One region of the Vibrio sp. YIC-376 genome, then DNA from elsewhere that is predicted to be linked to it. Evidence: predicted binding sites of a transcription regulator. Region 1 holds the regulator's gene; each other region holds the start of a gene.
What was found. The regulator MetJ, encoded in region 1, represses methionine synthesis genes. The targets are predictions, from matches to a motif close to TTAGACNTNTANANGTCTAA.

Region 1 (6,021 bases):
CGAACCTGATTCAGGTTGATAACTGCATTTGAGGCTCAAATCCATAGTACTTTGCGCCACAGGCTGAAGCGTTCGGCTGTGTAGCACAGGCGCTGCCAGACGTGCAAGCTCACTGGCTTCATCCAATCTCAACAGCGGCAGTAAACACGCATCCGCAACTAAACGCGGATCAGCACTATAAACACCCGCCACATCACTCCAGATAGTGACCGTAATGACTTCCGCAAGCGCACCTATCACTGTCGCAGAATAGTCAGAACCATTACGCCCAAGAAGAACGGTTTCACCATGGTCATTCTGCGCCATGAAACCGGTAATAATCACTCGTTTATGACTATGCTGGGCCAGTGCTTCTTTAATAAGCGGGTATGAGCGAGCGCGGTCGACTTCTGGCTGCGTCCCGGCTTCAGCTCGTAAAAATGCTCTCGCATCTTGCGCGACGGCGGGTAACCCCTGCTGAGTCAATAATGCCGCAAGCAAACGAGAAGACCACACTTCCCCATGTCCTAGGACTGCCGCTTTTTTCGCGTCGGTAAGCGGAGATGTCAGTTCAGCCAACGTACTGAACTCATCTTGTAAAGTGGCCAACACGTGTGTTTGAGCTTCACCTTCTAACAATTCTTCGACGAGACCAGTTTGAAACTGTCTTAATCCTTGTAACGCTTCGTGAGCAATTCGACCATCTTTCTCTAAGCCTTCGAGAAACTCAATCAGGCGGTTCGTAGTTTTGCCTGCAGCGGATACCACGACCAGGTCATTTTCTGCTGAATATTCTTTAAGGATACCCGCGACACGCAAGTAACATTCAGGATTAGCTAAGCTGCTACCACCAAATTTATGTAGCTGACGTTGTACAGTCATTATTATTGTTTCCTATTGCTGTGCCGATTTAGTGAAAGCTTGCTCTAGGTCAGCAATCAGATCTTGTGCATCTTCGAGACCGACAGAAAGGCGCAGTAATTGCTGTGATACACCAGCCTCTGCCAGCGCGGCTTCACCCATCGCACGATGTGTCATAGACGCAGGGTGACAAATCAAACTCTCTACACCACCTAGTGATTCAGCAAGAGAGAACAACTGCAGCTCTTTAACGAACACTTTGAGCTGTTCAAATGAGCCAGCAAACTCAAAACTCAGCATCGAGCCAAAACCTGATTGCTGCTTTTTCGCAATCTCGTGTCCTGGGTGCTCAGGCAGACTTGGGTGATAAATTTTCGCTACTAACGATTGTTGCTTCAGATATGCAAGTACCTGCTTTGAGCTCTCTTCATGCACTCGCATACGAGCGCCTAACGTACGAATACCTCTCAACGTCATGTAACTATCGAATGGCGTGCCTGTCGCACCAATGCAGTTACCCCACCACGCCAGCTCTTCTGCATGCGCTTCCGTCTTAGTGATCACCACACCACCAATGACGTCCGAGTGGCCATTGATGTATTTCGTTGTAGAGTGAATAACGAAGTCAGCACCCAGATCTAATGGCTTTTGGTACACAGGTGTCAAAAAGGTATTGTCTACGGCAACCAAGGCTCCGACTTGCTTGGCCTTTTCACATACAGCAGCAATATCCACGACGCGAACAAGAGGGTTTGACGGTGTTTCTATCAAGATAAGCTTTGGCTTTTGCGCTAAAGCTGCATCAAGCGCCTGCTCGTCTGATTGATCAACAAACAGCACTTTGAAGTCACCTTTGTTGGCGCGAGTATTGAAAAGACGGTAAGTACCACCATAGCAGTCATGTGGTGCAACAATCAGATCGTCAGGACCGATGAAAGCAGAGACCCACAAGTTCAGCGCAGACGTACCGCAGTTGGTTACCACCGCTCCTTTTCCTGATTCCAGCTCAGACAGAGCGCTTTCTAACAAGCCACGGTTTGGGTTACCTGAGCGCGTGTAGTCGTACTTAGGCACTTCTCCAAATGCAGGAAAGCCATAGTTTGTCGATAGATAAATTGGTGGAACGACAGCATGGTATTGAGTGTCGGATTCGATACCAGTGCGTACAGCAATGGTCGCAGGCTTGCGGATGCTCATGGGTGTATCCTTTCACAGGTGGTGACTTCTAAATAGGAATGCGCTATATCTAAATTTCAGATTCAATGAATTGCACACTCCCTTACTGTTCCTGTCACTTTACTCGTCAAATTTTGAGACGTCAACACTTCTAGACGTCTATATGTCTTTGCTTATGGCAGTAAATGCAGCTAAAATCAGCACCTCTATTATTTTTAACCTATTACAAATATGAAGGTACGCAATGGCTGACTGGAATGGCGAATACATTAGCCCGTATGCTGAGCATGGAAAGAAAAGCGAACAAGTAAAAAAAATCACTGTATCTATCCCGCTGAAAGTTTTAAAAGTGCTAACTGATGAGCGTACTCGCCGTCAGATCAATAATTTACGCCACGCTACCAACAGCGAACTCCTATGTGAAGCATTCCTGCACGCGTACACAGGACAACCGCTTCCTACGGATGAAGACCTTCGTAAAGATCGCCCTGACGATATTCCGACAGAAGCAAAAGCGCTGATGACAGCAATGGGTATCGAGTTCGAGTCGTTTGATGACGAGTAATTATGGTTGAATTGAATACACCGCTCGGTTGTTCAGCTTCCAGTACTAAAAGAATGACATAAAAAATGGGACGCGATAGCGTCCCATTTTTTGTACATCATTTACGACGGAAGAATTACTCTGCCATGTAGTTTTCTGGCATCTCAATGCGAGCAACACCAGAGTCAACGGCAGCTTGAGCCACTGCTTTTGCAACACGAGGCAACAGACGCGCGTCCATTGGCTTAGGAATAATGTAGTCAGTACCAAACTCAAGCTTATCCACACCAGCAGCTTTAAGTACTGCTTCTGGCACTGGTTCCTTCGCCAGTTCACGAATTGCTTCGACAGCAGCAAGCTTCATTTCATCATTAATTTCACTTGCACGTACATCCAGAGCACCACGGAAGATGAATGGGAAGCAAAGCACGTTGTTTACCTGGTTCGGGTAATCACTGCGTCCAGTACCCATGATCAAGTCACTACGAACGTCGTGTGCAAGCTCTGGCTTGATTTCTGGATCAGGGTTAGAGCACGCAAAAACAATTGGCTTATCAGCCATCAGTTTCAGAGCTTCTGCAGGAAGTAGGTTCGGACCTGAAACACCAAGGAACAGATCGGCACCTTCGATAACATCTTCCAGGGTACGCTTATCCGTGTTATTCGCGAATAGCTGTTTGTACTCATTGAGATCATCACGACGAGTATGAATCACACCCTTACGATCCAGCATGTAAATCTTTTCACGCATTGCGCCACATTTGATCAGTAGCTCCATACATGCTACTGCCGCAGCACCAGCACCAAGACAAACGATTGTGGAATCTTCTAGTTTCTTGCCTTGTAGCTCGATCGCATTCAGCATACCTGCGGCCGTTACGATTGCTGTGCCGTGCTGATCATCATGGAAAACAGGAACGTCACAACGTTCGATAAGGCGCTTTTCAATCTCAAAACAATCCGGTGCTTTGATGTCTTCTAGGTTGATACCACCGAATGTGTCAGCAATGCTCGCAACGGTATTAACGAACTCGTCGATCGTGCGGTGTTTTACTTCGATATCAATTGAATCAAGGCCAGCAAAACGCTTAAACAATAACGCTTTACCTTCCATTACTGGTTTAGAAGCAAGAGGGCCAAGGTTACCCAGACCAAGAATAGCGGTACCGTTAGAAATTACGGCAACCATGTTACCTTTCGCTGTGTACTTATACACATTGTCAGGATTTTGCGCGATTTCACGCACAGGCTCAGCAACACCAGGGCTGTAAGCTAAAGCTAGATCGCCTGCGGTTTCTGCCGGTTTTGTTAGCTCGACTGCAATTTTCCCTGGGGTCGGGTAAGCATGGTAGTCAAGAGCTCGTTGGCGCTGTTCTTCTTCTCTAGTTGCTGCTTGGCGATTGTCTTCAGACATGGGGGGTCTCTTTTTTTATATTTAGGTAAGGGGGAATAAATTCTAAAGGATAGAAGTCAATCTTCAAAGGTAAGATTGCGAGCAAAATCCTTAAAATAGTGATAATAAAATGAGATTAGACCAGATAATGATGAAAAGCACCTAACTTTTAAGTCAGGTGCTCTGCTATAAGGTTAAGATTTATAAATACAATCTTGAGACGCCCAAGATTATTCTTCATCTACGTACTGTGCTTGTAGATAATTTTCAATACCCGACATTTCAATCAGGCCAAGCTGAGTTTCAAGCCAATCGACATGCTCTTCTTCATCCTCGAGAATATCTTGGAAAAGATCGCGAGAGACGTAGTCCCTGATATCTTCCGCATACGCGATGGCATCTTTTAAATCCGGAATAGCGGCCATTTCCAATTTGAGATCGCATTCGAGCATTTCTTTGGTATCTTCGCCGATCATCAACTTGCCGAGATCTTGCAGATTAGGTAAACCTTCCAAAAACAAAATACGTTCGATGAGATGATCTGCATGCTTCATTTCATCAATTGACTCGTGGTATTCCTTATCGGCCAGATGCTTTAAGCCCCAGTCTTTGTACATACGAGCATGGAGAAAATATTGATTGATAGCGACGAGCTCGTTGCCGAGCACTTTATTGAGATGTTGAATTATGATTGGATCGCCTTTCATGGACGCACCCCTCCTCTTTTTTAGGCTTCATTTAAATGTAGAAGCAAATGAGAAGGTGTCAAAAGGCTGATAGCTCTTTCACCGTATCATCACGATGATCAGCTGGCTTGTTTTAGTTCAGTGTAGTGTTCAGCTAAAATTTCTTTGGCTTGTTTGATGCATTTACCACATTGACTCCCCAATGCTGTGCATCGCTTAATCCCTCTGATATCCGTGATGCCTTCATCTATCGCTAACTTTCTAATTTTTTTGTCAGAAACACCATGACAAAGACAAACGAACATATTCAAAAACCTATAGAAATAAACCCGAGATGGTCAATATAAACAAGAATGGTTCTTGTTACCAGTCGTATTGGGATTCTATTCAGAACATTTGGTTATATTGATTTTAATGAACTAACTAAAGATCAATCACTTAGCCGTGAGCAATAGACTGAAGCTATAAGTAACTTGGTAAGGTTATGTATTAACGAGGAAAAAATAGAAACGTTTTATGTCGGCTTATAACTAAATGAAACTCTAGATATGAAAAAGGGAAGCCTAAGCTTCCCTTTCTCTAGATGCGTTTTCTTCAAATTGAAGAAAGTGCAAGATTTCGTTTAATTCGTTATGAATTAGTCGAAGATCTTAGCAACAACACCAGCACCTACTGTACGGCCACCTTCACGGATCGCGAAACGTAGACCTTCGTCCATTGCGATTGGTGCGATTAGCTCAACAGTCATCTGAATGTTGTCACCTGGCATTACCATTTCTACGCCTTCTGGTAGAGAGATATCACCAGTTACGTCAGTTGTACGGAAGTAGAACTGTGGACGGTAGCCTTTGAAGAATGGAGTGTGACGACCACCTTCATCTTTAGACAGTACGTATACTTCTGATTCAAACTTAGTGTGTGGAGTGATTGAACCTGGTTTAGCTAGTACTTGACCACGTTCTACTTCGTCACGCTTAGTACCACGTAGAAGTGCACCAACGTTCTCACCCGCACGACCTTCGTCTAGAAGTTTACGGAACATTTCAACACCAGTACATGTAGTTGTAATAGTGTCTTTGATACCGATGATAGCAACTTCGTCACCAACTTTTAGGATACCGCGCTCGATACGGCCAGTTACTACTGTACCACGACCTTGGATTGAGAATACGTCTTCGATAGGCATTAGGAATGGCATATCGATCGCACGCTCTGGCTCTGGGATGTAAGAATCTAGAGCTTCAGCTAGTTCGATGATTTTCGCTTCCCATTGCTCTTCGCCGTTTAGTGCGCCTAGAGCTGAACCTTGGATAACTGGTAGGTCATCACCTGGGAAATCGTACTCAGATAGAAGTTCACGAACTTCCATTTCTACTAGTTCT
Region 2 (6,021 bases), on a different contig from region 1:
TAACTCTGCGCAGTGCAAACATGTTCCACGCATACGGCTTTCTGGCAAAAGTGTTCGAAATTCTGGCTAAACACAAAATTTCGGTTGACCTGATTACCACGTCAGAGATCAGTGTGTCATTAACCCTGGACCAAACTGATACTTCAGGTGGCGCGCCGAAATTGCCTCAAGCAGTTAGAGAAGAACTGGAAGAGCTGTGTAAAGTAGAAGTTGAACACGACCTATGTTTAGTTGCACTCATCGGTAACAACATGAGTGGCAGTAAAGGCTATGCGAAGCAAGTCTTCGGCACGCTGGAAGATTTTAACCTACGTATGATTTGCTACGGTGCTAGCCCACATAACTTGTGTTTCCTTCTGCACAAATCAGAATCTCAACAAGCGATTCAAAAGCTGCACGCAGAGTTGTTTGAACGATAATTACGATTTTATCGACATACAGAAAAACAAAGGGCTGCCCAGTAGGCAGCCCTTTCTCTTTTCGATGGATTAGCCGTTAATGTTCGGACCTAACCATTTTTCTGCTTCTAGCCTATCCCAGCCTTTACGCTGAGCATAGCTTTCGAGCTGATCTTCCTGAATCTGTGCGATCGCAAAGTAACGAGAGTCTGGGTGAGAAAAATACCAACCAGAAACGGAAGCGCCTGGATACATCGCATAACTAGAAGTGAGCGACATACCAATATTCTCTTCTACGTTTAGAAGCTCCCATAGTGGCCCTTTTTCAGTATGCTCTGGACATGCCGGGTAGCCTGGTGCAGGTCGAATACCTTGGTATTTTTCACGAATGAGGTCGTCGTTGGATAAATTCTCATCCTCAGCATAACCCCAGATTTCTTTACGTACACGTTGATGCAGATATTCCGCAAACGCTTCAGCCAAACGATCCGCTACAGCCTGGATCATAATCGCGTTGTAATCATCACCCTTAGCCTTATACTCGTCAGCCAGTTCACGCTCACCAATACCACCAGTTACCGCAAACGCGCCAACCCAGTCATGCTTACCTGACTCTTTTGGTGCGACGTAATCTGATAGGCAGTAGTTAAAGCCTTTTGGTTTCTCCGTCTGCTGACGCAGGTTACGCAGAACTTTCGCGACTTCGGTACGCGATTCATCAGTGTACACTTCAATGTCATCACCCACACTCGCGGCAGGGAACAGACCACACATGCCACGCGCTTGCATCAAACCTTCACGCTCGACACGGTCAAGTAGCTCATTCGCATCATGGAACAAACGTTGCGCCTCTTCACCAACTTCTTCATGCTGGAAAATCGTTGGATATTTACCAACCAGTGACCAGGTCATAAAGAATGGCGTCCAGTCGATGTACTTACGTAAAGTCGCGACATCAAAATCATCAAAGATATGAATCCCCGGCTGCTTTGGAACAGGAGGAGTATACGTATCCCAATCGATGGCTACTTTATTGGCACGAGCTTCCTCAAGAGTGACTGGCTTGGTTCTGGGCTTCTTACGATTGTGCTGATCACGTACGCGCTCATAATCTTCATTCAACTTTTCTACAAAAGCAGGACGACGTTCATCAGACAACAGGGAAGTACAAACACCTACCGCTCGTGATGCGTTGTTAACGTAAACCACCGGGTGTTTATAATTCTGTTCGATTTTAACTGCGGTATGCGCTTTCGAAGTTGTAGCGCCACCGATCAGAAGCGGAAGATTAAAATCAAGGCGCTCCATCTCTTTAGCCACATGAACCATTTCATCTAATGATGGGGTAATCAGACCCGACAAACCGATAATGTCGACGTTCTCTTCTTTGGCTACTTTTAGGATCTTTTCACACGGCACCATAACACCAAGATCGATGATCTCGTAGTTGTTACATTGCAAAACGACACCCACAATATTTTTTCCGATATCGTGCACATCGCCTTTCACTGTAGCGAGTAAGATCTTACCGTTAGTTTGACCGACCTGCTTCTCTGCATCGATAAATGGTTCTAAATGAGCTACCGCTTGTTTCATAACACGCGCTGACTTAACCACTTGAGGAAGGAACATCTTACCTTCACCAAACAAGTCGCCGACCACGTTCATTCCGTCCATTAACGGACCTTCAATCACTTCTAGTGGCTTAGAGGCGTTAACACGAGCTTCTTCTGTGTCTTCAACGATAAACTCGGTAATCCCTTTAACTAAAGCATGCTCTAAACGCTTTTCGACTGACCAAGTTCGCCACTCAAGTGCTGCGGCATCTTCTTCTTTACCGACGCCTTTATCTGCATATTCCGCAGCGATATCCAGTAGTCTTTCGGTAGCATCGTTACGACGGTTAAGAACGACATCTTCTACCGCTTCGCGCAGTTTTTCAGGTACGTTATCGTAGATCTCCAGCTGACCAGCATTAACGATGCCCATATCCATACCATTTTTAAAACAGTGGTAGAGGAATACTGCATGAATCGCTTCACGAACATAGTTATTGCCACGGAACGAGAAAGAAACATTAGACACACCGCCTGATATCATCGCATGCGGCAAGTCACGTTTGATGTCGCCCACCGCTTCAATAAAGTCAACGGCATAGTTGTTGTGTTCATCGATACCAGTGGCCACAGCAAAAATATTCGGGTCAAAAATAATGTCTTCTGGTGGGAAACCGACTTCATCAACCAAAATACGGTAAGCATTGGTACAAATTTCAATTTTGCGCTCGCGTGTATCAGCCTGACCAACTTCGTCAAATGCCATGACGATAACCGCAGCACCATAACGGCGAATCAGTTTAGCCTGCTCAACAAACTTCTCTTTACCTTCTTTTAGAGAAATAGAGTTCACAATGCCTTTACCCTGAATGCACTTCAGGCCAGCTTCGATGACTTCCCACTTGGAAGAGTCAACCATGATAGGCACTTTTGAAATTTCAGGCTCAGAAGCACACAGGTTCAAGAAGCGAACCATACAAGCCTGTGCATCCAACATGCCTTCATCCATGTTGATATCGATGATTTGCGCGCCATTCTCGACTTGCTGACGTGCAACATCGAGTGCTTCATCGTATAGCTCTTCTTTGATTAAGCGTTTAAATCGAGCAGAGCCAGTAACGTTAGTACGTTCACCAACGTTAATAAATAACGAGTCTTTTTCGATAGTCAAAGGCTCTAAACCAGACAGACGACAAGCCACTGGCAGTTCAGGCAATTCACGAGGCTTCACCTCTGCAACTACCTTTGCCATGTGACGAATGTGATCAGGTGTAGTGCCACAACAGCCACCAATCAGGTTCAAGAAACCACTTTCAGCCCACTCTTTTACATGCTTGGCCATATCCTCAGGGGATAAATCATATTCACCAAATGCATTCGGTAATCCTGCATTAGGGTGAGCAGACACAAAAGATTCTGATATGCGGGACAACTCCTCAACATATGGACGTAGTTCGTCTGGACCGAGCGCACAGTTCAGGCCAAAAGAAATTGGCTTCACATGACGCAATGAGTTGTAGAACGCTTCAGTTGTTTGTCCTGACAAAGTACGGCCAGAAGCATCGGTGATGGTGCCAGAGATCATCACAGGTAAAGCGATACCCAGTTCTTCAAAGACCGAATCAACCGCGAAAGCACACGCTTTAGCATTTAAGGTATCAAAAATGGTTTCGATGAGGATCAGATCTGAACCACCTTTAATCAGAGCACGAGTAGACTCTGAGTAGGCTTCAACCAACTGATCAAAACTGACGTTGCGGTACCCTGGGTCATTTACATCTGGAGAGATAGAACAGGTACGGTTTGTAGGACCAAGCACACCAGCTACAAATCGTGGCTTATCTGGCGTTTTTGCAGTCCATGCATCGGCAACTTCACGCGCTAACTTGGCAGCTGCAAAGTTTATCTCTTCGCTAAGGCTTTCCATCTCGTAGTCAGCCATCGCAATAGTCGTAGCATTAAAGGTGTTGGTTTCTAGAATATCCGCACCAGCTTCAAGATAAGCGCCATGTATTTCCTTGATCAACTGAGGCTGACTCAGTACCAACAAGTCGTTGTTACCCTTTAGATCGCATTGCCAATCTGCAAAGCGTTCTCCTCGATAATCTTGCTCTTCAAGTTTGTACCCCTGAATCATGGTTCCCATACCACCATCGATCAGAAGAATACGTTGCTTCAAATGAGCTTCAATCTGTTGTCTTACATTACTTCCCACAGTACAGCCTCGTTCCTTTATTTATGATTCCATCCTATCACACAAACTTCAGGAGTCTAGACGTCTAAATATGGAAATCATGATTATTTTATCGACTTCTTAACTTATCAAATAATCACGAAAAAATGTTTGCTATTTAAGCAGCATCAGCCGAGAATTCCATTCATAAAATGTTACAAACAGAGTGTTCTAATGTCGGTCTACCATACTTTATGTTTTCTCTCCGCTGCTGCGATGCTAATAGCCTTTGTAAACAGTAAGATCGGAAAGATGCAAACCACCATCGCCATTACCGCTGGCTCGATGGTACTTTCACTCCTTATCCTGATTGCAGGTCAAAACAACTGGTTCCATCTTACAGAAATAGCCACAGAGACAGTAACCAGCATCAACTTCGAAAATTTCTTGCTCAAAGGTATCCTAGGATTTCTGCTTTTTGCCGGTGGTCTGGGGATTAAACTACCTAACCTCAAAGATCAAAAGTGGGAAATTACGGTATTAGCGCTTGGAGCCACTCTGTTTTCGACTTTCTTTATCGGCTTTGTCCTCTACGGAATCTGCTTGTTGATTGGCATTCATTTTGACCTAGTTTACTGCTTGCTGTTTGGTGCATTGATTTCGCCTACTGACCCGATAGCGGTACTTGCTATTGTTAAAAAGTTAAACGCCCCAAAACGTATCTCGACACAAATCGAAGGTGAATCATTATTCAATGATGGCTTCGGTCTGGTTATTTTTGTCACCTTATTCACAATCGCATTTGGTACTGAAGCTCCTACGGTAGGGAGTGTAACCATGCTATTTATTCAAGAAGCGATTGGGGGTATTTTCTATGGCTTCTTGCTTGGTCTTCTCTTCCACTACTTAATCAGTGCAACAGATGATCACTCAATGGAGCTACTACTTACAATTGGCGTGCCTACCGCTGGTTACGCATTCGCAGAGTACATTCACGTATCAGGCCCATTAGCGATGGTTGTCTCAGGGATCATGATTGGTAACTGGACACGTTTCATCGGCTTTTCTAAAGAAAGTGAGGATCACCTAGACCACTTTTGGGAGTTGGTTGATGAGTTCCTGAATGGCGTACTATTCCTGTTAATCGGTATGTCGATGCTGTTATTTAAATTCCACCAAGAAGACTGGATGATGATGGCAATTGCGGTACCGCTGGTACTAGCATCTCGCTACCTAAGTGTATTCCTCTCCTACATTGGCTTTAAGCGTTACAGAAAATATAACCGTTGGTCAGTAAAAATTCTGACTTGGGGAGGCCTTCGTGGAGGGCTAGCTCTGGCAATGGCACTTTCTATTCCGTCTGGAATTTGGGTTGTTCAAGAAAAGCTCATTGATGTAAAAGAGATCATCCTAGTGATGACTTACGCGGTCGTTGTATTCTCTATTTTGATTCAGGGTTCCACAATTACTCCAATGATTGAAAAAGCCAAAGCAGAAGAGAAGAAGATGGAAGAAGAGCGTAACGCTTTATCCTCCTCCGAAATAAAAGAGCAGGAAGTGCCACAAGAGCAGAAAGAACAGCTTGAGTCTTGATATTTAGTTCTTTAGAAAGCAGCCAGATGGCTGCTTTTTTTATACGTAAATTTCCCTGACCTGCTAGATGAAATGACACCTCAGGAAACATATGATCTAATTAAGGCTATTCCATAACAGAACTTATTTGCTATGGATAGCCTGAACAATATCATCTTGAGAGCCACCCAAAACCGAGAACCGAACGGCCAGGATTCTTAACTTCTGAGCAAAGCGAACACAATTAAGCAAATACATAGAAGATGGGGCTCATGATACACAAGGCGGGTGGCCTATTGGTGCCCAGATCCACGCTTATATC
Region 3 (6,021 bases), on a different contig from region 1:
TCCGTAGCCGAGAATTGGCATGGTAAACAGCATACCAATTCCGTAAGTGGCGAAACCAATTAATATACCGCCGCAGATGACCGCCGCCCAAACAATCATGGCCGGGATATTGGATTTTACTGCATTGAAGCTGGTGAAAACCGCAGTCATCATGTCGACACGGCGTTCCATCATTAATGGAATTGAAAATGCAGAGATGCTGAATACGACACAGGCCAACACGAAACCTACGAGCGAACCAATCACAAGGAATGGTAAAAATTCAGTCAATGGTGCGCCTTGCACCGATGGGTATAGGGCATGAAGAAGCGCTGCAATACGCATCCAGAAAATCATACAAACAGCTAACAGAACAGCAAAGGCCCATTGCGAGCTTGAATTACGCCCGATCGCTTTCATTGAGTGGAACAGGCGAGATTTGTGTCCGCGCTCTCTTTCCCAGCTGGCATCGTATAATCCCAGCGCTAAAAAGGGGCCAATTAACATGTAGACAATGAGACTCGGCATTACGACAAGGTGTGTGCCTTGCCACTGTACAAGCAACACTATACCTATGGCTGCAGCCATAAAGCACAGTCCATAAAATGCGCTGATGAGTGGCATTCGTACGAAATCATGCAAACCCAGAGCGAGCCAATGGAACGGAGCACTGAGATTAACCGTGTTACACGGAATGGTTCTAGCGTATTCGTTATCAGGTACTTCCTTTCGCTTACCATGGAAGTCGGATGGATTGACTGTTCGAGGCATAACTCCTCCTTGGTTTATTCCTACGAAATTAACTAAGTAATGACTTACCCAACCCCTAGTAGGTTTCAGTCATAAAAGGATGTCTGGCTAACGTATTCCCCAAGTTTTTTGTCGTCACACTAGCTCAGATCCGCGTTGTTATTGAAATGCTATTTAACAATATTTTAACTATTGGCGGAGTTGGGACAATTTACAACTATTTGCTTGAAATTTGTTCGGGTCAGTTTCGACTGGTGGGCAAAGGAAGTAGGAAATAGGACGAAACAAAAAGCCCCCGCCAAGAGGCGAGGGCTTTGTAGATTCCGAGTGAGGCTCGATTACTTGATGCCAGCGAAATCGCGAAGAAGTTCTGCTTTATCAGTCGCTTCCCATGGGAATTCTTCACGACCGAAGTGACCGTATGCAGCTGTCTTCTTGTACATTGGTTGCAGAAGGTTAAGCATTTCTTGTAGACCGTAAGGACGTAGGTCAAAGAACTGACGTACCGCTTCGATGATGATGTCGTGATGGACTTTCTCAGTACCGAACGTTTCCACCATGATAGATGTTGGATCTGCAACACCGATAGCGTAAGACAGTTGGATTTCACAACGATCAGCCATACCAGCGGCTACGATGTTTTTCGCGACGTAACGAGCTGCGTATGCCGCACTGCGGTCAACTTTTGATGGATCTTTACCAGAGAATGCACCACCACCGTGACGAGCTGCGCCGCCGTAGGTATCTACGATGATCTTACGGCCAGTCAGACCACAGTCACCCATTGGACCACCGATTACGAAACGGCCTGTTGGGTTAATGAAGAATTTAGTCTCTTTGCTGAGCCACTCTGAAGGAAGAACTGGCTTGATGATCTCTTCCATTACTGCTTCACGTAGGTCTGGAGTAGAGATTGAATCACAGTGCTGAGTTGAAAGAACAACTGCATCGATACCTACGATCTTACCTTGGTCGTACTGGAACGTAACCTGAGATTTCGCGTCTGGACGCAACCAAGGTAGTGTACCGTTTTTACGTACTTCAGCTTGTTTTTCAACAAGACGGTGAGAGTAAGTAATCGGAGCTGGCATTAGAACTTCAGTTTCGTTACATGCGTAACCGAACATGATGCCTTGGTCACCGGCGCCTTGCTCTTTTGGATCAGCTTTATCAACACCTTGGTTGATATCTGGCGACTGTTTACCAATTGTGCTGAGTACCGCACAAGAGTCCGCATCAAAACCCATATCTGAGTGAGTGTAGCCGATCTCACGAACGGTTTCACGAGTTAGCTCTTCAATGTCAACCCATGCTGAAGTCGTTACTTCACCACCTACCATTACCATACCGGTTTTAACGTAAGTCTCACATGCAACACGAGCCTTTGGATCTTGCTCTAGAATCGCGTCAAGAACCGCATCAGAAATCTGGTCTGCAATTTTATCTGGATGACCTTCTGATACTGACTCAGAAGTAAACAGGTGCTTAGCCATGTTAGCTCCACTATATCTGGTTTAAAACTGGAGCATGATAAACGCTCCAGCGCAAAATAATACTAATATATGCAGGTGTATCTACATCTAGACGGCTATTCTAATTTTGATTGCTCGAATTACAAGCTCTTTTTTGATTTTTGTCACAGCCAAACGTTTGCCTGAGATATTTAAGATTTTGAGAGTTTCGAGGAAATTAAATTCACAGATGCAATATTTGTGAGCTTTTGGGGTGGAAAACGTTTGCGCTCCCTAAGGGGCTTTGAGAGAATTATGACCAATTTTTTCGTTTCGCTTAACGTACTCAGGAGCAGACATGTCGTCTCGTAAACATCTTGCCAATGCAATCCGTGCTCTAAGCATGGATGGTGTTCAACAAGCTAACTCTGGTCACCCAGGTGCACCTATGGGTATGGCTGATATCGCTGAAGTTCTTTGGCGCTCTCACCTAAACCACAATCCATCTAACCCAGAATGGGCTGACCGCGACCGTTTCGTACTTTCAAATGGCCACGGCTCAATGTTGATTTACTCTCTACTACACCTAAGTGGTTACGAGCTATCTATCGACGATCTGAAAAACTTCCGTCAGCTTCACTCTAAGACTCCAGGTCACCCAGAGTACGGTTACGCACCAGGTATCGAAACGACAACGGGTCCTCTAGGTCAAGGCATTACTAACGCAGTTGGTATGGCAATGGCTGAAAAAGCACTGGCAGCTCAGTTCAACAAAGAAGGCCACGACATCGTTGACCACTTCACTTACGTGTTCATGGGTGATGGCTGTCTGATGGAAGGTATCTCTCACGAAGCGTGTTCACTAGCAGGCACGCTAGGCCTTGGCAAGCTGATCGCGTTCTGGGATGACAACGGCATCTCTATCGATGGTCACGTTGAAGGCTGGTTCTCTGACGATACGCCTAAGCGTTTTGAAGCGTACGGCTGGCACGTAATCCCAGCGGTAGATGGTCACAATTCTGAAGCAATTAATGCAGCAATTGAAGCGGCAAAAGCAGACCCTCGCCCTACGCTAATCTGTACTAAGACTATCATCGGTTTTGGTTCTCCTAACAAGTCTGGTTCTCACGACTGTCACGGTGCACCACTTGGTCAAGACGAAGTGCAAGCAGCACGTGAATACCTAGGTTGGGAATTCGGTCCATTTGAAATCCCTTCAGACGTATACGCAGAATGGGATGCGAAAGAAGCGGGTGCAGCAAAAGAAGCAGCATGGAACGAGAAATTCGAAGCTTACGCTGCAGCTTACCCAGCAGAAGCGGCAGAGCTTAAGCGTCGTATCAATGGCGAACTACCTGCAGAGTGGGAAGAGAAAGCAAACCAAATTATTGCCGATCTTCAAGCGAATCCAGCAAACATCGCATCACGTAAAGCATCACAAAATGCACTAGAAGCATTTGGTCAGATGCTTCCAGAATTCATGGGCGGCTCTGCTGACCTTGCGCCTTCTAACCTGACTATGTGGTCTGGCTCTAAGTCTCTAGAAGCGACTGACTTCTCAGGTAACTACATTCACTACGGCGTGCGTGAATTCGGTATGACTGCGATCATGAACGGTATCGCGCTACACGGTGGTTTCGTTCCTTACGGTGCAACGTTCCTAATGTTCATGGAATACGCACGTAACGCCATGCGCATGGCCGCTCTGATGAAAATTCAGAACATCCAGGTGTACACGCACGATTCTATCGGCCTTGGCGAAGATGGCCCAACTCACCAACCAGTTGAGCAAATGGCTTCTCTACGTCTGACTCCGAACATGAGCACATGGCGTCCATGTGATCAGGTTGAATCGGCAGTGGCTTGGAAACTGGCTATCGAACGTAAAGATGCGCCAACTGCGCTTATTTTCTCTCGTCAGAACCTGGCACAACAAGAGCGTACTGCAGAACAAGTAGCAGACATCGCGAAAGGTGCTTACATCCTGAAAGAATGTGAAGGCAAGCCAGAGCTTATCCTTATCGCAACTGGCTCTGAAGTTGAGCTAGCGGTTGAAGCAGCAGCGCAGCTAACTGCAGAAGGTAAGAAAGTACGTGTTGTTTCAATGCCATCAACGGATGCATTCGACAAGCAAGACGCGGCTTACCGTGAAGCTGTACTACCATCAGACGTCACTGCACGTATCGCTATCGAAGCAGGCATCGCAGACTTCTGGTACAAGTACGTTGGCTTCGGCGGCAAGATCATCGGCATGACGACCTTTGGTGAATCTGCACCAGCAGGCGAACTGTTCAAGATGTTCGGCTTCACTACTGAAAACGTAGTAAACACTGCTAAAGAACTGCTAGCGTAAGAAAAACGCAGATGAAATAAACCGAGCAGGAATGCTCGGTTTTTTTATGTTCACAGTGTCGGTAAAGTCACTTACTTAATGCGTTTTTGTTTCTCATCGGGTACTATTTGTGACACGAAAATTCAGGTAGGGCGAAGGATAAATGCTAAAGGTTGCGATCAATGGATTTGGACGTATAGGTCGTAATGTTCTGCGGGCTGTATATGAAAGCGGCAAACATCAGCAGATCAAGGTTGTTGCGGTAAACGAACTGGCTCAGCCTGAAGCGATGGCGCACTTACTTCAATATGACACCAGTCATGGCCGTTTTGGCAAAAAGATCTCTCATGACCAAGAGCATTTATATGTTCACCACAGTTCATGTCATCAAGAGACGGGCGAATACGATGCCATCCGCATTCTTCATCTTGCCGACATTGAACTTCTCCCTTGGCGAGATCTCGAAGTTGATATCGTATTGGATTGTACCGGTGTGTACGGCTCCAAAGCAGATGGCCTAGCCCATATCGAGGCAGGCGCTAAAAAAGTACTATTTTCCCATCCAGGTTCAGCCGATATCGATAACACCATAATTTACGGCGTGAATCATGAAACGTTAAAAGATGAACACGTCATCGTTTCTAACGGTTCCTGTACTACTAACTGCATCGTTCCTATCATTAAAGTTTTAGATGAAGCATTCGGGATTGAGTCCGGTACGATTACGACTATCCATTCATCAATGAACGATCAACAGGTCATTGACGCGTATCATGGTGATCTACGCCGTACACGTGCCGCAAGCCAATCTATTATCCCTGTTGACACGAAGTTGCATAAAGGGATTGAAAGAATCTTCCCGAAATTTTCTAACAAATTTGAAGCGATTTCTGTTCGAGTTCCGACAGTTAACGTTACTGCAATGGATTTAAGCGTCACAATTAGTACAAATGTGAAAGTTAATGACGTAAATCAAACCATTGTTAAAGCATCTCAGTGTACATTACGTGACATTGTTGACTATACTGAATCGCCGCTCGTTTCCATCGATTTTAACCATGACCCCCATAGTGCGATCGTGGATGGAACTCAAACTAGAGTGAGCAACGGGCAATTAGTAAAAATGCTCGTATGGTGTGATAACGAATGGGGCTTTGCTAATAGGATGCTGGATACCGCTTTAGCAATGCAAGCTGCAGAGTAAGACATAGTGCAGCGATGGAAAAATATTTATTTTTAGCCTTGAAATAAATATTGTAAGTCTCCATATTCTATAACCAGTTTGACGAATTAACAGGCTTGGCAGGGTTGCCGAGTTTTCAAAACTTTAATTATTAAATATTTGAGAGGACACAACATGTCTGTAATCAAGATGACTGACCTGGATCTTGCAGGTAAACGTGTATTTATCCGTGCGGACCTAAACGTACCTGTGAAAGATGGCAAAGTGACTTCTGATGCACGTATCCTAGCTTCACTACCAACTATCAAGCACTGTCTTGCAGCTGG

Region 2: the regulator MetJ is predicted to act here: its motif matches at 4,218-4,237, upstream of metH (methionine synthase).
Region 3: the regulator MetJ is predicted to act here: its motif matches at 2,302-2,321, upstream of metK (methionine adenosyltransferase).

The regions. Positions count from the first base shown of each region.
Region 1 is NZ_JBBWFK010000021.1:46,356-52,376, forward strand. Features, by position in the region: gene WJM94_RS22690 (bifunctional aspartate kinase/homoserine dehydrogenase II) at 1-861, opposite strand, end outside; gene WJM94_RS22695 (O-succinylhomoserine (thiol)-lyase) at 874-2,037, opposite strand; gene metJ (met regulon transcriptional regulator MetJ) at 2,261-2,581, shown strand; gene WJM94_RS22705 (malic enzyme-like NAD(P)-binding protein) at 2,697-3,974, opposite strand; gene bfr (bacterioferritin) at 4,184-4,660, opposite strand; gene WJM94_RS22715 ((2Fe-2S)-binding protein) at 4,759-4,944, opposite strand; partial or broken gene tuf (elongation factor Tu) at 5,277-6,021, opposite strand, start outside.
Region 2 is NZ_JBBWFK010000012.1:95,927-101,947, forward strand. Features, by position in the region: gene lysC (lysine-sensitive aspartokinase 3) at 1-419, shown strand, start outside; gene metH (methionine synthase) at 489-4,169, opposite strand; gene WJM94_RS19630 (cation:proton antiporter) at 4,362-5,720, shown strand.
Region 3 is NZ_JBBWFK010000013.1:68,956-74,976, reverse strand. Features, by position in the region: gene WJM94_RS20020 (DUF2189 domain-containing protein) at 1-750, opposite strand, end outside; gene metK (methionine adenosyltransferase) at 1,068-2,222, opposite strand; gene tkt (transketolase) at 2,539-4,533, shown strand; gene epd (erythrose-4-phosphate dehydrogenase) at 4,676-5,716, shown strand; gene WJM94_RS20000 (phosphoglycerate kinase) at 5,870-6,021, shown strand, end outside.